DNA from 4 places in the Aneurinibacillus thermoaerophilus genome. Region 4 is predicted to be linked to each of the others. Evidence: riboswitches for the same ligand, from Rfam matches in the RefSeq annotation. Region 4 holds a riboswitch; each other region holds the start of a gene.
What was found. Region 4 has a riboswitch for S-adenosylmethionine ahead of K3F53_RS03445 (2,3-diketo-5-methylthiopentyl-1-phosphate enolase). Riboswitches for the same ligand answer to the same signal wherever they lie in the genome.
Positions count from the first base shown of each region.

Region 1 (4,865 bases), 1.1 Mb from region 4:
GAAAAAAAGAAGAGAGAACCTCTTATATATCAAGCGTTTTCTCTCCCCACAATCTTTTTTACTTTATTTAATCGGAATAATAATATGATCACCTGGATGTACAATGGCGCTGTCAAGCTTGTTCTCGCGCTGGATATAAAATAATAGCTCGTTAATGGACATGCCAGCCTTCTCATTATAACGATCAGCGATCGACCAGAGCGTATCGCCAGCTTCTACTATCACCTCAACACCAAGTGGGTTCGCTGGCTTATCGTTTCCGCCAATAGATGCAAACACAAGATTTGCCATGCCGAGGATACCCATACCGATAATAATTCCGATAAGTAATGATTTCTTGTTCATCTTCATCGTACTATCCCCCTTCTATTGTTTTCGCTTTCGTTATTGAGAGTTTATGCTTGTCTATGTATAATAGAACTGAATGAAAAAGAACATTTGTTCTTAGTTGTATATCAATATATTAATCAGAACAAGCGTTCTTGTCAACAAAGATTAGAACTTATGTTTGTATACTAGAACAAATGTTGATATAATTAAGAACAAGGAAGATTTCATAGAAAGAATGGGGTGTTAGTATGAAAAAGCTGTCCAGCCGTCAACTTGCCATCCTTGATTACATAAAGAAAGAAGTCAGGGAAAAAGGCTATCCGCCGTCCGTACGTGAGATCGGTGAAGCCGTGGGCCTCGCTTCCAGCTCTACGGTTCATGGACACTTGGCACGCTTGGAGAAAAAAGGACTGATTCGCCGCGATCCGACAAAGCCGCGCGCTATCGAAATTTTAGACGGGGAGCGCAATGAAGCTACAGACGCGTCCGTTAAGACTGTAACGATTCCCGTATTGGGGAAAGTTACGGCCGGTATGCCGATTACAGCGGTGGAAAACATTGAGGAATACTTCGTGTTGCCGGAAAACATGGTTGGAAATGATACGGTCTATATGCTGCGTGTGCAAGGAGAGAGCATGATTGATGCCGGTATTTTAGACGGGGATTACGTCATTGTTCGCCAACAACAAACCGCCAACAATGGGGACATTGTCGTGGCGATGACAGAAGAAAATGAGGCAACCGTTAAACGTTTTTTCAAAGAAAAAAATCACATTCGCTTGCAGCCAGAGAATCCGACGATGGAGCCGATTTTGCTTCCTGCAGTTACCATTCTTGGCAAAGTAATCGGGGTATACCGCAACATTCATTAAATCTAGAGAACTAAAGAAAGCAGCCTTTAAAGGCTGCTTTCTTTAGTTATGCGTGTTTTTGGCAAAAGAAATAATACCAACTATACAGGTTTGAATTTAAGTTTTTATTGACGTCAATAGCATCTATAGCTATACTTTAAGATAATATATCACATCTTTATACTTGGTTTTCTTGTTCTTATCAAGAGTGGTGGAGGGATTAGGCCCAATGAAACCCAGCAACCGGCGGATGCATTCGCAAGGTGCTACATCCTACAGGACATTTTGTTCTGAAAGATAAGAAAGGATCTTTTCTTCTCCTCCTTTCTTCTCTTCAGAAGAAAGCTTTTTATTTATTGAAGGAGGAAATAATATGGAACGCAGTATTACCATCGTGTATCAAAGTCTTGAACTTGTCGCCAGTGTGCATTATCCATGCGAAGAAAAAAGGAAACAAAAGGAGAAATGCTGGCCTGTAATTATTATCTGCCATGGATTTGTCGGTAATCGGATTGGGGTTAACCGCTTATTTGTTAAAGCGGCGCGCAGACTGGCAGCGGAAGGCTATTTTGTTCTGCGCTTCGATTATGCTGGATGCGGAGAAAGCAATGGCGAATACGGTTCTTACGGCATCGATAGTTTTATTGAGCAAACGCGTTATGTACTTGATTATGTACTAAGCATCGATTGTATTGATAAAACACGTGTGTTCTTGCTCGGCCATAGTTTGGGCGGTGCCATTGCCCGCTTGACTGCAGAACGAGATACGCGGGTAAATGCGCTGATTCTTTGGGCACCGGTAGCCCATCCGTTCGCGGATATTACCCGCATCATCGGCAACGATGCATATGAAGAAGCAATGCGAAACGGCGAAACGGAATACAGTGGCTACCGTCTTAAAAAAGAATTCTTCATTTCACTTGCAGAAGCACAACCGCTTGCATCTGGCGCTGGTTTTCTTGATGATGCACTTATTTTGCACGGGACACGCGACGAAGTCATTCCGGTTGACGCCTGCTATTTGTATGAAGGCGTATTGCGGCAGCAGATTACAGGGGAATGTCGTGCGATCACGCTTGAAGGGGCTGATCATACGTTCTCTACCATTTCTGCCTCCGAATTGCTTTTTGCTCATACCTGCTCTTGGCTACAGCAGCTTGAAACCCGGAAAAAGAATTGGAGCGACTGGATCATATGATAGTTGGGAAGGAAAAATGATCAAGTTTTTCGATTCTCAACTTTTCCTTTTCACTAGCTTGGTGGCGATGTGGTGGGACCCCAAATTATTGACTATATCAAAAACTTTAAGGACCAAAAAGAATAGTGCCCCAAATAAAGTAAAAAGGCGGAAAAAACAAAATAGCCATGGCTAAATTACCCCAAAGTCCTAACTTACTTAAATAGTTCATTTGTTTATTTTTTTCAAAGAAAAAGGCAGATATTCCAATTAGTAAACCTATTATATTACTTCCATAAAACAACACCCATTCAGATCCAAATAAGCGAAAACCACTAAAAAAGGCTATTATGGAAAAAACTAAAAACAAAAAAGAAACCAAACCTACAATATTACATGGAGATTTAATTTGATTCATAACAACACCTCAATCATTAGATTTAAATTTATTATATATCATAATTCAAGGAATTTTATCCAAAAAAAAGAAGTAGTGTTTAATACACTACTTCTGTAATGATTCTAATTACCTTTTTAAGTACAATTATATTCATACTGCTTAAGGAAATAAGCATTTATAATAATTGCCCATTCGCTTCCTTCATATACGTAAGGTGCTAAACAATGAATTAACTTTCTATCGCATTCACAATTAAAATAACCATTATTCCCATAACAATCATCGTGATGCTTACAGCACCAGTCAACAGGACTAATTGGTGTTCCAGACCCACACTTAGGACCGCAATAATTTCCATAAATACATGGAAGATCCATTAATTCTGTTTTATTATCAAGACTATCAATTTGATTAATTTTTTCGTTCATTATTTCTTGGATTTCTTGAAACTCATTTTCAGTATGTTGTTTGTTATATACAATACTAACTTGGTTGTCAATAACTTTATAACCAGTAGTTTCGATTATATCTCCTTTCTTTTCAATTTTACTCCCAAAAACTGATTCTACTTCAGACTCAGTAAAAAGAACTTTTATGTTCCCTAATTTGACCTCCAAAACATTTACAATAGTTTCCCCTTTTTTTAATGTAAAAGCTGTGGTTTTTGCTAATAAGATGTTGTCTTTAATTAATCCTTTCAAAAGGATATTAAAGTCTTTATTTTTTTTCGCTTGCTCAACCAACTGTTGCTCCTGAACATCGGATACAAACTGTTTCATAAGTTACACTCTCCTTATTAAAAATTTGGTGGAGGCGGTACTCGGATTCGAACCAAGGATTAAGGTTTTGCAGATCTTTGCCTTACCACTTGGCTATACCGCCAAAAAATTTTTTAGATAAATCACCCCTTTCCTTTCGACAATGACAAGATGTGAGGTTTGTCCCATAGTAAGTTCTGTAAAAATCTTTAATTTTCTTTACTTGTTTTGCAGCATCCATAGCTAACTCCTGAAAAAGTTTTTCCTCTCCATCTGAGCATATGTCTTGCAAGCATTTAGAGTATTGTGCTTGACTTCGCCTTGCTTCTTGGAAACAGCGAAACAATTTCTCTGGAGAACTCATGATATTTTCCCTCCTTTAGCTCTTTTGTGAAGTTCTACTATAGAAAAGGGAATCAAGGTGTAAAATAACAACCACTTTAAAAAAATAGAATTTTGGAATAACTCTAGTACTCCCTTTACTATAATCGCTTTTATTCCATACTTTAGGTGAACGAATGATTAGGTACTGGCTTCTATGTCTTAAAAGGGAATAGGTGATAAAGAAAACAACCAAAAAAAGAACCTTTTATGGAAGGAAGGTTCTTTTTGCATTTCTATTTACTTTTCACTATTCGCTCTCTCTAAAAACTCAAAAAATCCAGGTATATTAGATGTATCAAATCGTTGAATCGCCTTTATCATTTCAATCCGTAGTTCTTGTTCTATATCTTCTTGTTCGGAATAGGTAATAAAACGACTTGATTTTTTAATTTTCGGCTCAAACAATCTAATAATTTTTAACATTGTTTCTTTATCATGAATATTGTCAACCAGTTCATACAATTTTTTCATTTTGTTTCCCTCTTCTTTATTTCGTCAATTAGTTCTTTCACTATATTCTCCAATTGCTGAAAACTTTTTTCTAAGCGAGCCAATAAATAAATCGTAATAAAAATGGGAAAGCCTACATTAGAAATCACCCCTACCCAGTCAAACTGTTCCATAAGAATCCCTCATTTTGTATGCTTCTGCTAGCTTCTTTACTGCTTGTCTATATGATTTAGACACAGCTTGAGGTGTAATACCTAAGATTTTTGCGATTTGTTTATGAGTGAGATTGTCCAGAAAGGATAATTCTAGAATTTCGAGCTGCCGTTTGCTCAATGTAGTTAAGATGTGATACAAAGAAGAGTCTTCGATGTGCTCTAAAAAATTATCTTGTTTATTAATTACTTTTTCCGCAGTATCACTTTCATTTATATCTATAAGATTGCCAATGGTTTCAACGGAATCTCCCTTGTTAATCGGCTGATCGAAAATAAGTAGACAATGATACTGTCTTTTTT
Region 1 covers NZ_CP080764.1:1,782,353-1,787,217, reverse strand. The annotation lists gene yneA (cell division suppressor protein YneA) at 64-351, opposite strand; gene lexA (transcriptional repressor LexA) at 579-1,202, shown strand; SAM riboswitch class I at 1,378-1,485, shown strand; gene K3F53_RS09305 (alpha/beta hydrolase) at 1,555-2,379, shown strand; gene K3F53_RS09300 (hypothetical protein) at 2,486-2,776, opposite strand; gene K3F53_RS09295 (phospholipase A2 family protein) at 2,893-3,537, opposite strand; tRNA gene K3F53_RS09290 (tRNA-Cys) at 3,567-3,640, opposite strand; gene K3F53_RS09285 (hypothetical protein) at 3,620-3,880, opposite strand; gene K3F53_RS09280 (helix-turn-helix domain-containing protein) at 4,138-4,371, opposite strand; gene K3F53_RS09275 (YvrJ family protein) at 4,368-4,523, opposite strand; gene K3F53_RS09270 (RNA polymerase sigma factor) at 4,510-4,865, opposite strand, start outside.
Region 1: linked by a shared signal. The riboswitch ahead of K3F53_RS09305 (alpha/beta hydrolase) and the one ahead of K3F53_RS03445 (2,3-diketo-5-methylthiopentyl-1-phosphate enolase) in region 4 are both predicted to bind S-adenosylmethionine.

Region 2 (4,865 bases), 990 kb from region 4:
CGAAGAGGAATACTAAACAGGACGCTGGTTCCTTTGCCGGGGGCGGACGTAATTTTCATCTTGCCCTGCAAAAGCTTGACCCGTTCTCTCATCCCCATGATTCCAAATTGCGGCCGCTCCGCTTTTACCGCTTGGTCGAATCCCACTCCATCATCGAGCACGCGAAAATGCACCACATGTGGCTTAAATTCAAGCCTTACTTCCACATGGCGGGCTTTTGCATGCTTTGCTGTATTGTTTAGCGACTCCTGAATTAAGCGGAATACGGCGACTTCAATCGAATTCTGCAGGCGGCATTCCGGGGTAAGCAACGTAAGCTTCGTCTCGATCCCATGCCGCTTCTCATATTCCTCAAGGTATTTACGAAGCGTCGGCACAAGTCCTAGATCATCGAGTGCCATCGGACGCAGATCAAAAATAATCTTTCTTACATCCATAAGGCTTGCCCTTGTAAGTTCTTTTAATAACCTAAGCTCTACCTTAGCTTCGTCAATCCGATTTTGATTAAGCATTCTCTCAACGATTTCGCTCCGCAAGGTAACATTGGCCATCGATTGCGCCGGACCGTCGTGAATATCGCGCGCCACTCGCTTCCGTTCTTCTTCCTGGGCCTGAATGATCTGAATTCCCAGCAGCTGCTGATTCTGGGCTGACTCCAGCGCAATCCCCACTTTCCTTAAGTTGCCCTGCAGGTAGTTTAGCACAATTCCCATCTGCGCAATCAAGTTTTCCGATTTCTCTATGGTGCTTAAAATGCTGCGGTGGCGCCGCTCCAGCTCGTCCCGCCGCTGCCTGAGATGGAGCTCCTTATCCCTTGAGAGCGACAGCTTAATCTGCATCTGGCTGGCTTGCTCATACGCTTCGCGTATTTCCGCCTCACTATATTGGTGGAAACTACGGCTAATACTAGCCAGCTTCTGGCGCGCCTTTCTCGCCTGCAGTTCAAGTTCATCCGTCTGGCTAATGACCCATTCGATTTCTCTTTTTAGGGCTTCCAGTTCGAGGCTGATATAATTGCTTTCTTTATGCGCGTTTTCCGCGATATCAAAAATCTTTTCCCTACTTTCTTCCACCGACGAAATCGTCTTATTCATGACCTCATCAAGCAGTTGAAAATCAATGTTCGCCTCGGTCACGTACATCCCCTCTCTATCATTAGCCAATAAGTACCATTCGAATTGTTACCTTCTACGCTTCTCTTCCCTACTGGTTGACTTCCTTTATAGGCAAGAAGAACAAAAACTCTTTTCCTATTGTATCATTCATCCCACATAAACAAAACAAGACCCACACACTATTGATGTGTTGGGTCTTTAGTCTTATTTTTATTAGCGAGCGGAAAGTTCAGAAGCTTCTTTCTTAAGAATTTCTGCCTTATCCGTTCTTTCCCATGGAACATTTAGGTCATTGCGACCAAAATGTCCATACGCGGCAGTTTGACGGTAGATCGGTCGACGCAAGTCAAGCTGTTTGATAATGCCTGCTGGACGAAGATCAAAATGTTTGCGCACAAGCTGAACAAGAATTTCTTCATCCACCTTGCCTGTCCCGAATGTATCTACATTAATGGATACAGGCTGCGCCACCCCAATCGCATAAGCTACTTGCACTTCACACTTCTCCGCCAACCCCGCGGCCACAATGTTTTTCGCTACATAGCGCGCCGCATACGCACCGGAGCGATCCACTTTGGTCGGGTCTTTACCGGAGAAAGCGCCGCCACCATGACGAGCATATCCACCATATGTGTCCACGATAATCTTGCGTCCGGTCAATCCAGCGTCACCCTGCGGTCCACCGATAACGAAGCGACCTGTTGGATTGATAAAATACTTCGTTTGCTCATCGAGGAACTCGGCTGGAACAACCGGCTTAATCACATGTTCTTTCAGATCCTTCTGGATTTGCTCAAGCGTTATGGACGGATCGTGCTGCGTAGAAATAACGATCGTGTCCACACGTACTGGTTTGTTTCCTTCATATTCAATCGTTACCTGCGTTTTGCCATCCGGACGCAGGTAGCTCAACGTTCCATCTTTGCGGACTTCCGTCAAACGACGGGACAGTTTATGAGCAAGAGAAATCGGAAGCGGCATCAATTCTGCCGTTTCGTTGCAAGCGAATCCAAACATTAAGCCCTGGTCGCCAGCACCAATCGCTTCAATTTGCTCATCTGTCATTTGTCCTTCGCGCGCTTCGAGCGCCTGGTCAACCCCCTGCGCAATATCAGGAGATTGTTCGTCAATAGAAGTTAGAACCGCGCAAGTGTCAGCGTCAAAACCGAATTTCGCGCGAGTATATCCGATTTCACGAATCGTTTCACGAACCACTTTCGGAATATCTACATAGCAGCTTGTCGTAATCTCGCCCGCTACAAGCACCATGCCTGTTGTTACGGATGTTTCCGCCGCTACACGAGCGTTTGGATCTTTTTCAAGAATCGCATCAAGAATGGCATCGGAAATCTGGTCGCAAATTTTGTCCGGATGGCCCTCCGTTACCGATTCCGATGTGAAGAGATGACGGCCTTTTTTCAGCGCCATGTTCACGTACCTCCTTATAAACCATGAATATATAGATGGTCTTGGTTAAGATACGGTACTCCCTTCCCAAACGTTGTCGCAAAGCAGTAAAAAACCTTTTCCATTATTTTATCCTGGAAAAGGGTCATCTTTTTACTCATTCTTTGCCCTTTATCTTCCAGAATCAAGTATGTATCCATACCTGTTCTGCTGGTTAGCACCGTTCATCGCGCCGGGAACACTTGTCCGCGCTAGCTCGTTGCGCGATGTGGTTGCCGGGCTTCATCGGGCCAGTCCCTCCGCCTGCTCGGGATACAAGGGTCTTCCGTTCTCAATGAGCATATCTTATTTAGGTTTGGATGTCAATAAAGAAAAATACTTGGTTGTTCGTTCGACCGTGCTACCGAACTACATATTCACCGCGGATCATAATGTCCGCCGGGCCTTTTACAACTTTGAGGCCACGGCCGTCATCGCGCGGCAACAACAAATGGTGATTGGCTGGTACCGGCTCGCCCTGCGTAATGTTCGTGCCTGCGGTCAAATCCGGGAGACCATACCCTTCGCCCGGCGGCGTATGAGCGACCACTTTTCCGGTCCGAACAATAAATTCCGTGCCCGCATAGCCAATAATCGTCTTTCCTGCCGGAACTTTTTCCACGATCAGCTTCGCCGCAGCCGGTGTCTGCGTGTCGCTTGCCGGTTTGCCGGGCTGGGATTTCACCACATTCAAAATCTCCTGCTTTACTTTCTCCACATAGCTCTTCGTTACAACCGGATCTGCATCAGAGCCGGGCTCAGGCGTAGCTGCCAAACCGGTGGACACCGCCCCGATCACCAAGGCCAACGCGGCACCTGCCAATCCATATCCCCATTTTTTCATGTACATTCCTCCCTGCGTATACTGATCTAAGGGAAGAAGCCGGGCATCTCTCCCCGGCTTTTCCATCCTCCCAATTACGGTATAAATGGTTATCTAATTGTATATACGCCCGGGAAGGAATTTTGTTGTGAATCCATGCTTTACTTTACATAAACGAACAGATTATCCCCTCTCGTTTCGACAAGGATGGACGGAAAGTCGCTGTCCAATTTTTCAAGCGAAAGCCAGAGGACACCTTTTTCGTTGCGTACATATGCATTATTTTTGCTCGGATATTTGCGCACAGTTTCACCACAGCGCATGGTCGCTATTTCCTGGGACGCATCCCAATAAACTTGGCAACCATACAATTGGGCAAACGGGCGAAGCGCGATAAACCATTTGCCATCGATTTTTTTCGCAACGCTTTCGCCCGCAGGAATACCAGCCACCGAAGCAGTCCCGTTCGAATGTAGAACAAGAGCAGTGGAACCATGCAAATACGAAATCGCCTTGATAACCTGCTCATTCGGGTTTTCTACGATAATATCCGGCGTAATGCCGTGCCCGTTGATCTTCCGAAGTTTCGGGGAGAAATACTCTTCGATCGTCAGCTTTAAAATCCCGCCTTGTTTCAACGGTACCAATTCCTGAACCGTGCCTTTGCCGAATGTTTTGGTGCCGACGATTTTGGCAACATTGTAATCCTGTAGCGCGCCTGTCAGCACTTCGGACGCGCTGGCCGTTCCTCCGTTTACAAGGACGACAACCGGAAGCGAGATCGCTCCGGATTTGGCCATAATCGCCGTTCGTTTGCCGCTTCGATCTTTTACATATACAAGCGCGCCTTTATCGATAAATTCATCGGCAATTTCCAGCGCCGCATCCAGGTAGCCGCCGCCGTTGTCGCGCAAGTCAAGAATCAACCCCTTCATCCCGTCCTTTCGCAGCTTGGCGAGATGCTTGCGAAACACTTCTGCGCTATTTTCAGAAAATGTGTAAAGCACCATATATCCAATTTTATTGTCCAGCATGACACTATCGACCGGCGAGAATTGCAGCGCCTCACGCATGAGTGAAACTATCTGCTCCTTTCCCGCGCGTTTAATCGTAAGTTCTATGCTGGAACCGACTTCACCTTTCATCCATTCCGTAACCTGCTCGATAGACTGCCCGGCAACCCGCTTGCCGTCAACAGCAATGATTTCGTCACCTGCCCGCAAACCAGCTTTTGCCGCAGTCGAACCTTCAAATACACTTTCGATGAGCAATTTGTTATTTTCTTGCTGAATATATACGCCAATGCCTACGAACGTACCTTCTAAGTTGTTATAAAATTCTTCAAACTCCTCATTCGTAAAATAGGTAGTGTAAAGGTCGCCCGTTTCCTCCAACAGCCCGCGAATGGCGCCATCTGTGAGACGCTTTACATCCAGCTGGCTGTTCAAATGTTTTTCCATTACGGTTTGCAGCACTTCATG
Region 2 covers NZ_CP080764.1:3,314,309-3,319,173, forward strand. The annotation lists gene K3F53_RS17075 (sensor histidine kinase) at 1-1,136, opposite strand, end outside; gene metK (methionine adenosyltransferase) at 1,329-2,537, opposite strand; SAM riboswitch class I at 2,691-2,841, opposite strand; gene K3F53_RS17085 (hypothetical protein) at 2,923-3,405, opposite strand; gene K3F53_RS17090 (S41 family peptidase) at 3,546-4,865, opposite strand, start outside.
Region 2: linked by a shared signal. The riboswitch ahead of metK (methionine adenosyltransferase) and the one ahead of K3F53_RS03445 (2,3-diketo-5-methylthiopentyl-1-phosphate enolase) in region 4 are both predicted to bind S-adenosylmethionine.

Region 3 (4,865 bases), 170 kb from region 4:
GGTCTTCTAAAGCTGGAAGTTAATAAAATTTATGGCTCTCCTGCAGGTGACAGCAATCTTCATTTGATTGCAGAAATGTATTTTGAAACAAAAGAAGCGCTTATGAACGCGCTTTCTTCTCCGGAAGGAAAAGCAGCAGGCAAAGATTTAATGGGCTTTGCTGGCAAGGTTGTATCCATGCACTTCGCGGAAGTAGTATAGGAGAAAGGTTTAAAAAGCATGTTGAGTGAAACGGAAACACATCGCAGGTACCGGGAACAAATCACTCGGTATGTGAGTCGCGATCCGTACGCGCGCCATTTAGGAATCCGGCTGGTTGAACTTGGAGAGGGAACGGCTGTGGCGGAAGTAGACGTGCGTGAGGAAATGTTGAATGCGCATGGCACAACACATGGAGCCGTCATTTTTGCGCTGGCTGATTTTGCGTTTGCTGCGGCCTGCAATTCATATGGACGTCCATGCGTGGCGTTATCGATGAACGTTCAGTATATGGCTCCAAGTGGAAAGGGCGCACGGTTACGTGCAGTAGCGACAGAAAAGAAAAAAACAGCACGCGCCGGTTTTTACCAAATCGAGGTGGAACACGACGGCGAAAGCATCGCTCTGCTTGACGCGGTCGCTTACCGCAAGAGTGGGTTTTTTCTTGAGGAAATCGGACAGAACGCAGCTAATGAAGAGTAACAGGACGCGTTGGCAGCGCTGGATTGGCAGGAGAGACTACCATGAAATCAAACAATCGTTTTAACCAATATCTTGGTATTGAAATCGAGCACCAGGACGAAAATAGCTGCACGGCAGTGCTTCATATTCGCCCGGAATTGTACAATAGTATCGATGGAGTGGTGCATGGCGGAGTGACAAGCACGCTTGCTGATGTGGTCATGGGGCACGCGGCCGCGCCTCATGTTAACGGTGTGCAGCAGTGCGTAACATTGGAGAGCAAAATCAACTATTTGGCGCCTGCTAGGGGAAATAAGCTGATCGCACAATCTAGGGTAATCAAGCGCGGAGGCCGTACTATTATCATGCAAGCGGAAGTGCGCACGGACGATGGGGAGCTGGTTGCCGTCGCGCTTGGCACATATGCCCGTGTAAAGACAACTCCACAGTGATGTGGAGTTGTCTTTACATTCGTATAAGAAAGTATATGTTGCTTTATAAGGAAGGAGAAGAACGGGTGAAAGGATTACAACCGGGAGAGACAGAGACGTTGGAAATTGTCGTGCAGGACGATATGCGTCCTACGTTTGACGGCAACGTGGTTCACGATGTAATGTCGACCGTGACTATGATTTATTATATGGAAAAAGTCGGACGCCATGTTATTTTGCCTTACCTTGAAGAGGGGGAGGAAGGAGCCGGATACGAAATTCAGGTTAAGCACATTGGGCCTGCGGTGGTGGGGCAACGGGTAAAATTTACAGCCTTATGTACGGAAGTTACTCCGAAGCGAGTCGTTTGTGAAGTGACCGCGGAAACATCAGAAAATATTGTTGGTACCGGAATTTTTACACAGGCGATTTTTAAAAAAGAAAAAATGGAGGCACGTATCACGGAGTTACGGCAAACCATTGCACAAAAATAATGAAACAGGAAGACCGTGGAATTTTCAATCGCGGTCTTTTTTATCGGATCATTAACAACCTTATCAAAACAAATATTGCTACTATTCGATATAGTATTAAGAATTAAATGTAAATTTATTGACCGCGAAAATATACAGCTACTATAATCAATATAAATATGGTGTTATCTGCATATACAATGATAAACTGTGATGGTTTTTATATGTCTCAGCAATGTAGGAGAAAATTAAAAAATCTATAATTCCTAGTTGACATTATGGTTTAATGTGTTAGAATAAAATCAACAAATTGAAAAGGCAAATGATTAGGACTCTTATCCAGAGAGGTGGAGGGACTGGCCCAGTGAAGCCTCGGCAACCATCAAAGAAACTCTTTGACACGGTGCCAATTCCAGCAGCGCTCGCGCGCTGAAAGATGAGAGGTCCGGCAAACTTGTGATGAGTGTACGCCGACCTCTTGCAGCGCAGGAGGTCGTTTTTATTTCCCCTTGTGCAATCTAGGAGGAATAAAGGAGTGAGGAGTATGATTAAATTACAGAGTATTAGTAAAAGTTATACCACACCGAACGGGACATTTCAGGCAGTAGCTCCAACGTCGCTGCATGTGGAGCCAGGGGATGTGTACGGTATTATCGGGTTCAGCGGTGCTGGTAAGTCAACTTTGCTTAGACTGGTTAATTTGCTGGAGCGACCGGACGAGGGAAAGGTATATGTGGATGGTCAGGAGTTAACCGGTCTATCAAATCGAGAGCTGCGCAAAGCGCGCCAGTCCATCGGCATGATTTTTCAGCATTTTAATCTGTTGAATAATCGGACGGTGGCGGACAATGTGGCGTTTCCGCTAGAAATAGCCGGTCTTCCAAAAGAAGAGAGAAAAAAAAGAGTACAGGAGTGCTTGGAGATTGTAGGGCTGGCCGAGAAGGTGGACAGCTATCCTGCCAAGTTGAGCGGGGGACAAAAGCAGAGGGTCGCTATCGCCCGGGCGTTGGCCAGCCGGCCGAAAGTGCTGCTATGTGATGAGCCTACCTCAGCGCTTGATCCGCAGACGACGCGTACCATTTTATCTTTTCTTAAAGAAATCAACCAAAAGCTAGGCGTAACGATTCTCATCGTCACGCATGAAATGAGTGTAGTGAAAGAGATTTGCAACAAAGTAGCAGTCATGGAAAGAGGTCATCTCGTCGAAAAACTTTCGCTTTCTGAACGGGAAGTAAAGCCGAAAACTGAAATCGCCCAGCTATTATTCGAAGAGGAAACAGGCAAGGAGAGAGGGATAGCCAATGTTTGATAATGTGATTGCTTTATTGCCGGAAATTGGGGTTTCTATCGTAGAAACTTCTATTATGGTCGGCATTTCAATAGGCTCAGCGCTTTTGCTTGGCATGCCGCTGGGGGTTCTGCTTTTTCTGACAGGTAAAGGACAATTGCTGGAAAGCCCCATTTTATTTCGAATTTTAAGTTCGCTCGTTAACATTGTCCGATCGTTTCCCTTTCTTATTTTGCTCGTGGCATTGATTCCGTTGACGCGAACATTGGTCGGAACGACGATCGGTCCGGTGGCTGCGGCTGTTCCGTTGTCGATTGCAGCCATTCCATACTTTGCACGTCTGGTGGAGCAATCGCTTCGTGAAGTTTCGAGAGGAGTTATTGAAGCCGCGGTGGCAATGGGGGCGTCTACATATCAGATTGTTTGGAAAGTGTTATTGACAGAAGCGCGCGCTGGGCTTACGCTCGGACTCACAGTATTGATTGTCAGTTTTCTTTCCTATTCTGCGATGGCCGGCGTTGTCGGAGGCGGAGGGATCGGGGATTTAGCGATTCGCTTCGGCTACTACCGATTCCAGACGGATGTTATGATTGTGACCGTGCTTTTATTGGTGGTGCTTGTACAAGTCATTCAATTTGCGGGCAATCGTCTTGCACATTATCTTGATAAACGTTAAGGGAGAGATCTTTGTGAAACAAAAACCGTTTATTCTTATTGCATTAATTTCATTAATAGTAATCTTTTTGACAGCTTGCGGAGGACAAGAGAGCGAAACGGCAACAGGAAAAACGCAGGGGAACAGTAAAGAACTGGTTATTGGTGCGACGGCGGGGCCGTATAGTGATCAGGTGCGTTTAGGAATTAAACCTATTTTAGAAAAAAAAGGATACAACGTGAAGATTGTTGAGTTCAACGATTACGTGCAGCCGAACCAGGCGCTGGCTGAAGGTTCGCTGAATGCGAATGTGTTTCAACATGTCGTGTATTTGCAGAACTTTGCGAAAGAGCATAACTTGGATATTCAAGATGTTATCCAGGTTCCGACGGCTCCGATCGGCATTTACTCGCATAAGCATAAAACACTGGAAGAAGTGCAGCCGGGAGCGACCGTTTCGCTTCCGAATGATCCTACTAATCAGGCCCGCGCGCTTGTCATGATGCAACATTTCGGTTGGATCAAGTTAAAAGAAGGTGTAGATCTGCTTCGCGTATCGGAAAAGGATATCGTGGAGAACAAGAAAAATATCAAGCTCCTGCCGCTGGAAGCAGCCCAGCTTCCGCGCTCGCTTGAAGACGCAGACTACGCATTTGTCAACGGGAACTTCGCCATCGCATCGGGCTTGAAACTTACGGAAGCGCTGGCGCTCGAAAAGATTCCGGATCAATATATGAACGTGGTCGCTGTGAAAACGGCGGACAAAGACAGCCAGTTTGTTAAAGATTTAATCGAAGCATATAAATCTCCGGAGTTTAAAGAAGTTATCGAGAAAGAATTCCAGGGATTTGTCAAACCTGATTATTTAAAATAAGCACATAGGGGGGAAGAAAACGATGAGCACAACAATCGGAGATGTTCTTGAATGGTCAGTCCGTAATTTTCCGGATAAAATTAGCTTAATTTATGAATACGAAACGAAGCATCACCGCTGGACATATACAGAATTGAATCAAAAAGTAAACCAATTTGCCCGGGCGCTTAAGCGCCTGGGTGTCCAAAAGGGTGACGTTGTTTCTTCCTTCTTATATAATACGAGCGAGTTTGTGGTTACATTGTTTGCGACGGCAAAAATCGGCGCCATTTTTAATCCGATTAACTATCGGCTAGCTGCACATGAATTGCAATATATCCTACAGGATGGAAAAGCAAAAGTATTGTTATATGAAAGACAGGGCTCAGACGTGGTGGAGAAAGCGCGTGAGCTTGGGAATCCGGTCGAACATTATATATATGTGGATGAACCGTTGACAGAAGGAGCGCTTGGATTTTACGAACTGCTTGAAGCAGAAGATGTT
Region 3 covers NZ_CP080764.1:809,671-814,535, forward strand. The annotation lists gene K3F53_RS04395 (EthD family reductase) at 1-201, shown strand, start outside; gene K3F53_RS04400 (PaaI family thioesterase) at 220-681, shown strand; gene K3F53_RS04405 (PaaI family thioesterase) at 723-1,112, shown strand; gene K3F53_RS04410 (thioesterase family protein) at 1,178-1,585, shown strand; SAM riboswitch class I at 1,897-2,007, shown strand; gene K3F53_RS04415 (methionine ABC transporter ATP-binding protein) at 2,109-2,873, shown strand; gene K3F53_RS04420 (methionine ABC transporter permease) at 2,866-3,528, shown strand; gene K3F53_RS04425 (MetQ/NlpA family ABC transporter substrate-binding protein) at 3,542-4,381, shown strand; gene K3F53_RS04430 (fatty acid--CoA ligase) at 4,404-4,865, shown strand, end outside.
Region 3: linked by a shared signal. The riboswitch ahead of K3F53_RS04415 (methionine ABC transporter ATP-binding protein) and the one ahead of K3F53_RS03445 (2,3-diketo-5-methylthiopentyl-1-phosphate enolase) in region 4 are both predicted to bind S-adenosylmethionine.

Region 4 (4,865 bases):
CGTCACACGGATATGGGTAGATAATCTCTACGTTTTCGCCGGAAAAATTGCTTTTGTTGCAATAAATTGTATCGATTTTTTTTGCATAAGGTGAAAGAAGCGGTTCGATAAAAAAATCAATACCATTGCTTGTTACCAGTAACTTAATATTTTGTTTATGGCAGTAATCGACGAACTCGCCGAAGCCGTCACGGATACGCGCGCGGCTTAGCACAAAGTCCGTAATTTCGCGGCGGAGCGAGCTAGGAACGAGTTGAAATAGGGCGTATACTCCGTTGCGCAAGCTCCGTTTTTTCGCAAAAATGTCGTCTACAATCGGTTTCCACTGCTCTTCAGGGACGAAATGTTGCATAATATTGATGATATTGTCTTTTTCGGTAATCGTACCGTCAAAATCGCAAAAAATAACAATTTGCTTCTCCATATTATGCCCCTCCCCATTTTTCGAGCGCTATGGCAAGCGGCTTGCTTACTTTTGCTCCCTCGGCGAGCGTTTTGCCTTGCACCACCGTGTTGATGGCAGCGCGGAACGCACGTGCTCCATCGGCCGCGCCACCTGGATGGCCATGTATACCCCCGCCCGCGTTTACAATTACATCCATGCCGAAGTCATCATACAGTTTGCCGACCAGTCCTGGATGGATGCCGGCGGATGGCACTGGGAAGGAGGATTTATGAACATCATTGGATATGCGAGCATGTTCCGCGATTGCTAGCGCTTCGCTTTGCTTTAGTGCCACTGAACCGTACGGCGAAGGATACAAAATCATATCCGCTCCGGCGAGCCGCATCAGTTTGCCAAGCAGAAGAGGAGACGCGATTCCGTATTCATCTGATGCGTAGAATGCTCCCGCCATTGCCGGATGTGCCATGAGCGGCACATTAATATCCGGGTCAGCCGCCAAGCGATGTAGAATGTCAAAGCCGTAAGGCAATACGTTTAAGAGTAAACAGTTGGCTCCTTTTTCAATCGCGTATTTTGCTTTGTCCACCAGCTGGTGAACCGGCCCGGTCAGGTTGACCGCGTACAGCACGGTACGCCCGGACGCTTCAATGATGCGGTTGTAAGCGGTCAGACGGTTCGCAAGCGGCGCTTTGTCATCCACGAAGAAAATTTCATCGTCTTTTACTAAATCGACACCGCCCTCAACTTGAGCGGCGAATTGCGTTTCCAGTTCGCCGAGCGGAAGGCCGAGACAAGATTTGAAAATACTCATTAAGAGTGGACGATCATGAACACCTAACAATTCTCGTACACCAGCGATTCCGAATTTCGGTCCGGGGAATTGCTTCAATAGGGAAGGAGGAAAGTCGATATCAAGCAGTTTAATCTTTCCGTCCATAGATAATTTGCCGAAGACAGTTGTTAGCAGTGCCGGAATATCCGGAGTAATATTGCCGACAGGATACCGGATAGAAATGATGCCTTTTTGTAGTCCATTTCGTTCTTCCATAATCGTTACGTTGCCCGTGGTGCCAAGATATGGGGCTAACAATTCCTGGCGGGCAAGCGGCAGGTCGGTCCAACTGCCGACAGTCATGCCAACAGCAATGCTTTCTGCTTTTTTATGTAAATTTTTTGCTTCGATTAAATAACTGACAGTAATATACTCGCTCATCATTTCTTCATCCTTTCTAAGGAAAACAAAAAGCTCTCTTTCTGAAAGAAAGAGAGCGATCCGTTCATACGAATTACAAACTCACGATCTTATCTTTCAGAATGAAACGGTTCATCCTGCAGGAATTAGCACCTTGCTTTTTTCAACGTAAAAGCAGGTTGCCGGGCTTCATTGGGCCAGTCCCTCAGCCTTCTCGTGATAAGATGACTCAATTCAATTGTCTGTGTCTAATAATAATTGTAAATTGTCAGTATGTCAATAGGTTTTATTCTTCTTCCCCCTGGTGGTGACAAAAAGCGTGCACTAGCTTGTTGAGATGTTCAAGTTGGTTGGCGTATTCCAGTATTTCCGCTACCACCGGGAAAAGATGGCGCCACTGTCCGTCGTCTTCTTTTTGCGGTGTGCTTTTTACTTCAGGATATAATGCCATAAATTCATGCAGTAGCAGGTTGTTTTTCTCGATAACTTCTATTGGCAAGTGCCAATCTTCCCGCGGTTTTAAAATCCCGTCGTATGTCATCAGGATATTTTTATGGCATTCTGTCAGCGCCTCCAGCTGGTTTTGAATCAGTGGGAACAAATGGTGACCAGGCTTAAAAGAGGAATAGATATGACGCTCGAATGTACGCAGCATATCCATTTCTTTATATAACACGGTAATCATTTGTTTGAGAATTACCCGTCTTTTTTGGCTGGAGTATGTGACTTTTCTTAGCTTTGTAACTTCCTCCGTGTACAAGTCATAAAGCTGTTCAATGTTCTTAAAGCCTTTTTTAATTTTTTCTTTTTCCTCCCGAAAAGCTTTCTCTTCCATTTCGTTATGAATGAGCGTTCGCATGAGCACGGAGAATTTTTCTCCGGTTTCGGAAATTTCCTTAAACAGTTTTCGCTCATAGTGTGGCGGAATGAAGAGCGCATTGACCAGCGCCGCGGAGAAAATGCCAACAATAGTAAGCAAAAAGCGGTTGCTGGCGAAATACAGATAATTTCCGCTTGACGTTTCCATTACGGCGATAACCGTAAGTACGCTTAAAACCAAGCTGCTTTCCAGTTTCAGATGAAGGTTAATCATGATGACCAGCATGACGACGATTCCAACGATCAAAGGTTCCGCTCCAAGAAAATATGTCGCCGTTACTCCGAGCGCCGCTCCGATGATGTTGGCCTCCATCTGTTCTTTTAGATGTTTCAGCGTGCGGTACACGGTTGGTTGAATGCTTAATGTAGCAGCGATGGCCGCAAAAATGGGAGGTTCTAGGTTGAACCATTGACAGACAAGCAACGCCAGAATAAGAGCGATTGCCGTTTTTAAAATACGTGCTCCGACGCGCATAGTCCCTCCAGATAGTATCTTATGCTAATACTGTATATTACCATGCTTCTTTAAAAAAGCAACAAGAAAAAGCAACCGCCCCTGGGAGGAGGGCGGTTGCCGGTATAGGTGGTAATCACGCTGCACAAATGGGAGTTGCAGGTGAAAATTATGCGTGCAAATCATGTTATTCTGTTGCGATAGATGGGTCGGCCTGCTCTTTCACAGGAGATACCATGATAAAGTGCTGTTCAGCGTTATCAATTAAATTCTGGATGCTGGCGGCTTTATCCTGTTGGCCGCTTGCTTTAAGTTCGGTTATATATTCACCAAGCAGGTAGGCGACATCTTCTTTGCCTTTTGCATCAAGCGGTTTCAAGGAGACTTTAGCCGCTTTAGCAATACGGCGTTCAAGCGCAGCCTGATCAAGCCCCATTTCTGGCTGAACGCGCAGGTATACGACACCACCGGTCATACCGGAGCAAATCCACGGTCCTGGATCGCCCAGTACGATCGCACGTCCGTTTGTCATATATTCAAAGGCGAATCCTTTAATATTAGCTCGCGCGCCAATGCCACCCAAGCGATCGTTAATTGGCTCTTGCAATTCGCCGCCGATGACTACGTCGGCTCCAGAGAGGCGGATGCAGGCGCGTGCGTCCGCATTGCCTTGCACAATATATAGGCCTTTTTGTGCTCCGTAACAGAAGCTTTTGCCTACGGAACCGTTAATAAATTGACGATTCGCGTTCGGCGATTTCATAATTGCGACGCGTCCGCCAAATCCAGTCTTACCGACGCCGTCTTGTGCTCCACCATGCACGCGGATGAAGACGCCTTCCGCATTAAAGGCGGCAAGACCGTTGCCTGGCACGCTTCCTCTATCGAAAGTAAGCGAAACTTCAGGCAAATTCACATAGCTGCCGTCAAGATACGGTTTTACGCGGGCACCGGAATAACGACTGCCGAGCACGCGTTGATCGCTGAGCACGTTCGTAAATGTTTCGTTAATCGGTGCATATGGAGACGCGTATTGATCCGATGCTTCATACGTCTCCGCACCAACGGCCACCAATACTTTCGACTCCACGCGTTCGGATTTTAGAAGTGGGAACGGAGCGCTCGTAAGAAGAGCGGATAGATCCATTTTGTTTAATCCGCGCGTTTGCACAAGTAAATCCGCGCGTCCAACCATATCTTGTAAACGTTCAAAGCCTAGCTCAGCGGTGATGCGTTTTACTTCTTCGCCGAGTGCGGTGAATAGACGCTTCAAGTTATCGACTGCTACGTCGAATATGCGTGGTACGAAGCGGCGCAGTCCGTGTTCTTTTGCTTCTTCCACCGATTCGATTTGCGTAGCGATACCTACATGGCACGTATCAAGATGGCAACCGCGACATGTCGTACATCCGACTGCCAGCATGGCCAGCGTGCCAAAACCGATTCGGTTTGCACCCAGAAGGATCATTTTTACCACATCGTGACCGCTTTTTATTCCGCCATCGGCCCATAATTCGACTTTATCACGCAGTCCTGCTTCGATTAATGCCGTATGGGCAGCTTTGACCCCAATCTCCACTGGAAGCCCTACGTGTTGTAATGCATGCACACGCGCCGCGCCGGTGCCACCATCAAATCCGCTCAATGTAATGTAGTCCGCACCGGCTTTGGCAATACCAACAGAGATCGTTCCGATGTTCGGTACAACGGGAACTTTTACGCACACTTTTGCTTCGCTGTTGGCGGTTTTCAATTCAGTAATGATTTGCGCTAGATCCTCAATCGAATAAATATCGTGGTTATTCGAAGGAGAGATAAGGTCAGAACCCAGTGTCGCGTTACGCGCGGCAGCAACTTTTGCCGTTACTTTTTTGCCCGGTAAATGACCACCTTCGCCTGGCTTTGCGCCTTGACCGATTTTAATTTCAAGCAGG
Region 4 covers NZ_CP080764.1:642,734-647,598, forward strand. The annotation lists gene K3F53_RS03440 (2-hydroxy-3-keto-5-methylthiopentenyl-1-phosphate phosphatase) at 1-424, opposite strand, end outside; gene K3F53_RS03445 (2,3-diketo-5-methylthiopentyl-1-phosphate enolase) at 426-1,622, opposite strand; SAM riboswitch class I at 1,706-1,824, opposite strand; gene K3F53_RS03450 (FUSC family protein) at 1,885-2,952, opposite strand; gene K3F53_RS03455 (glutamate synthase-related protein) at 3,119-4,865, opposite strand, start outside.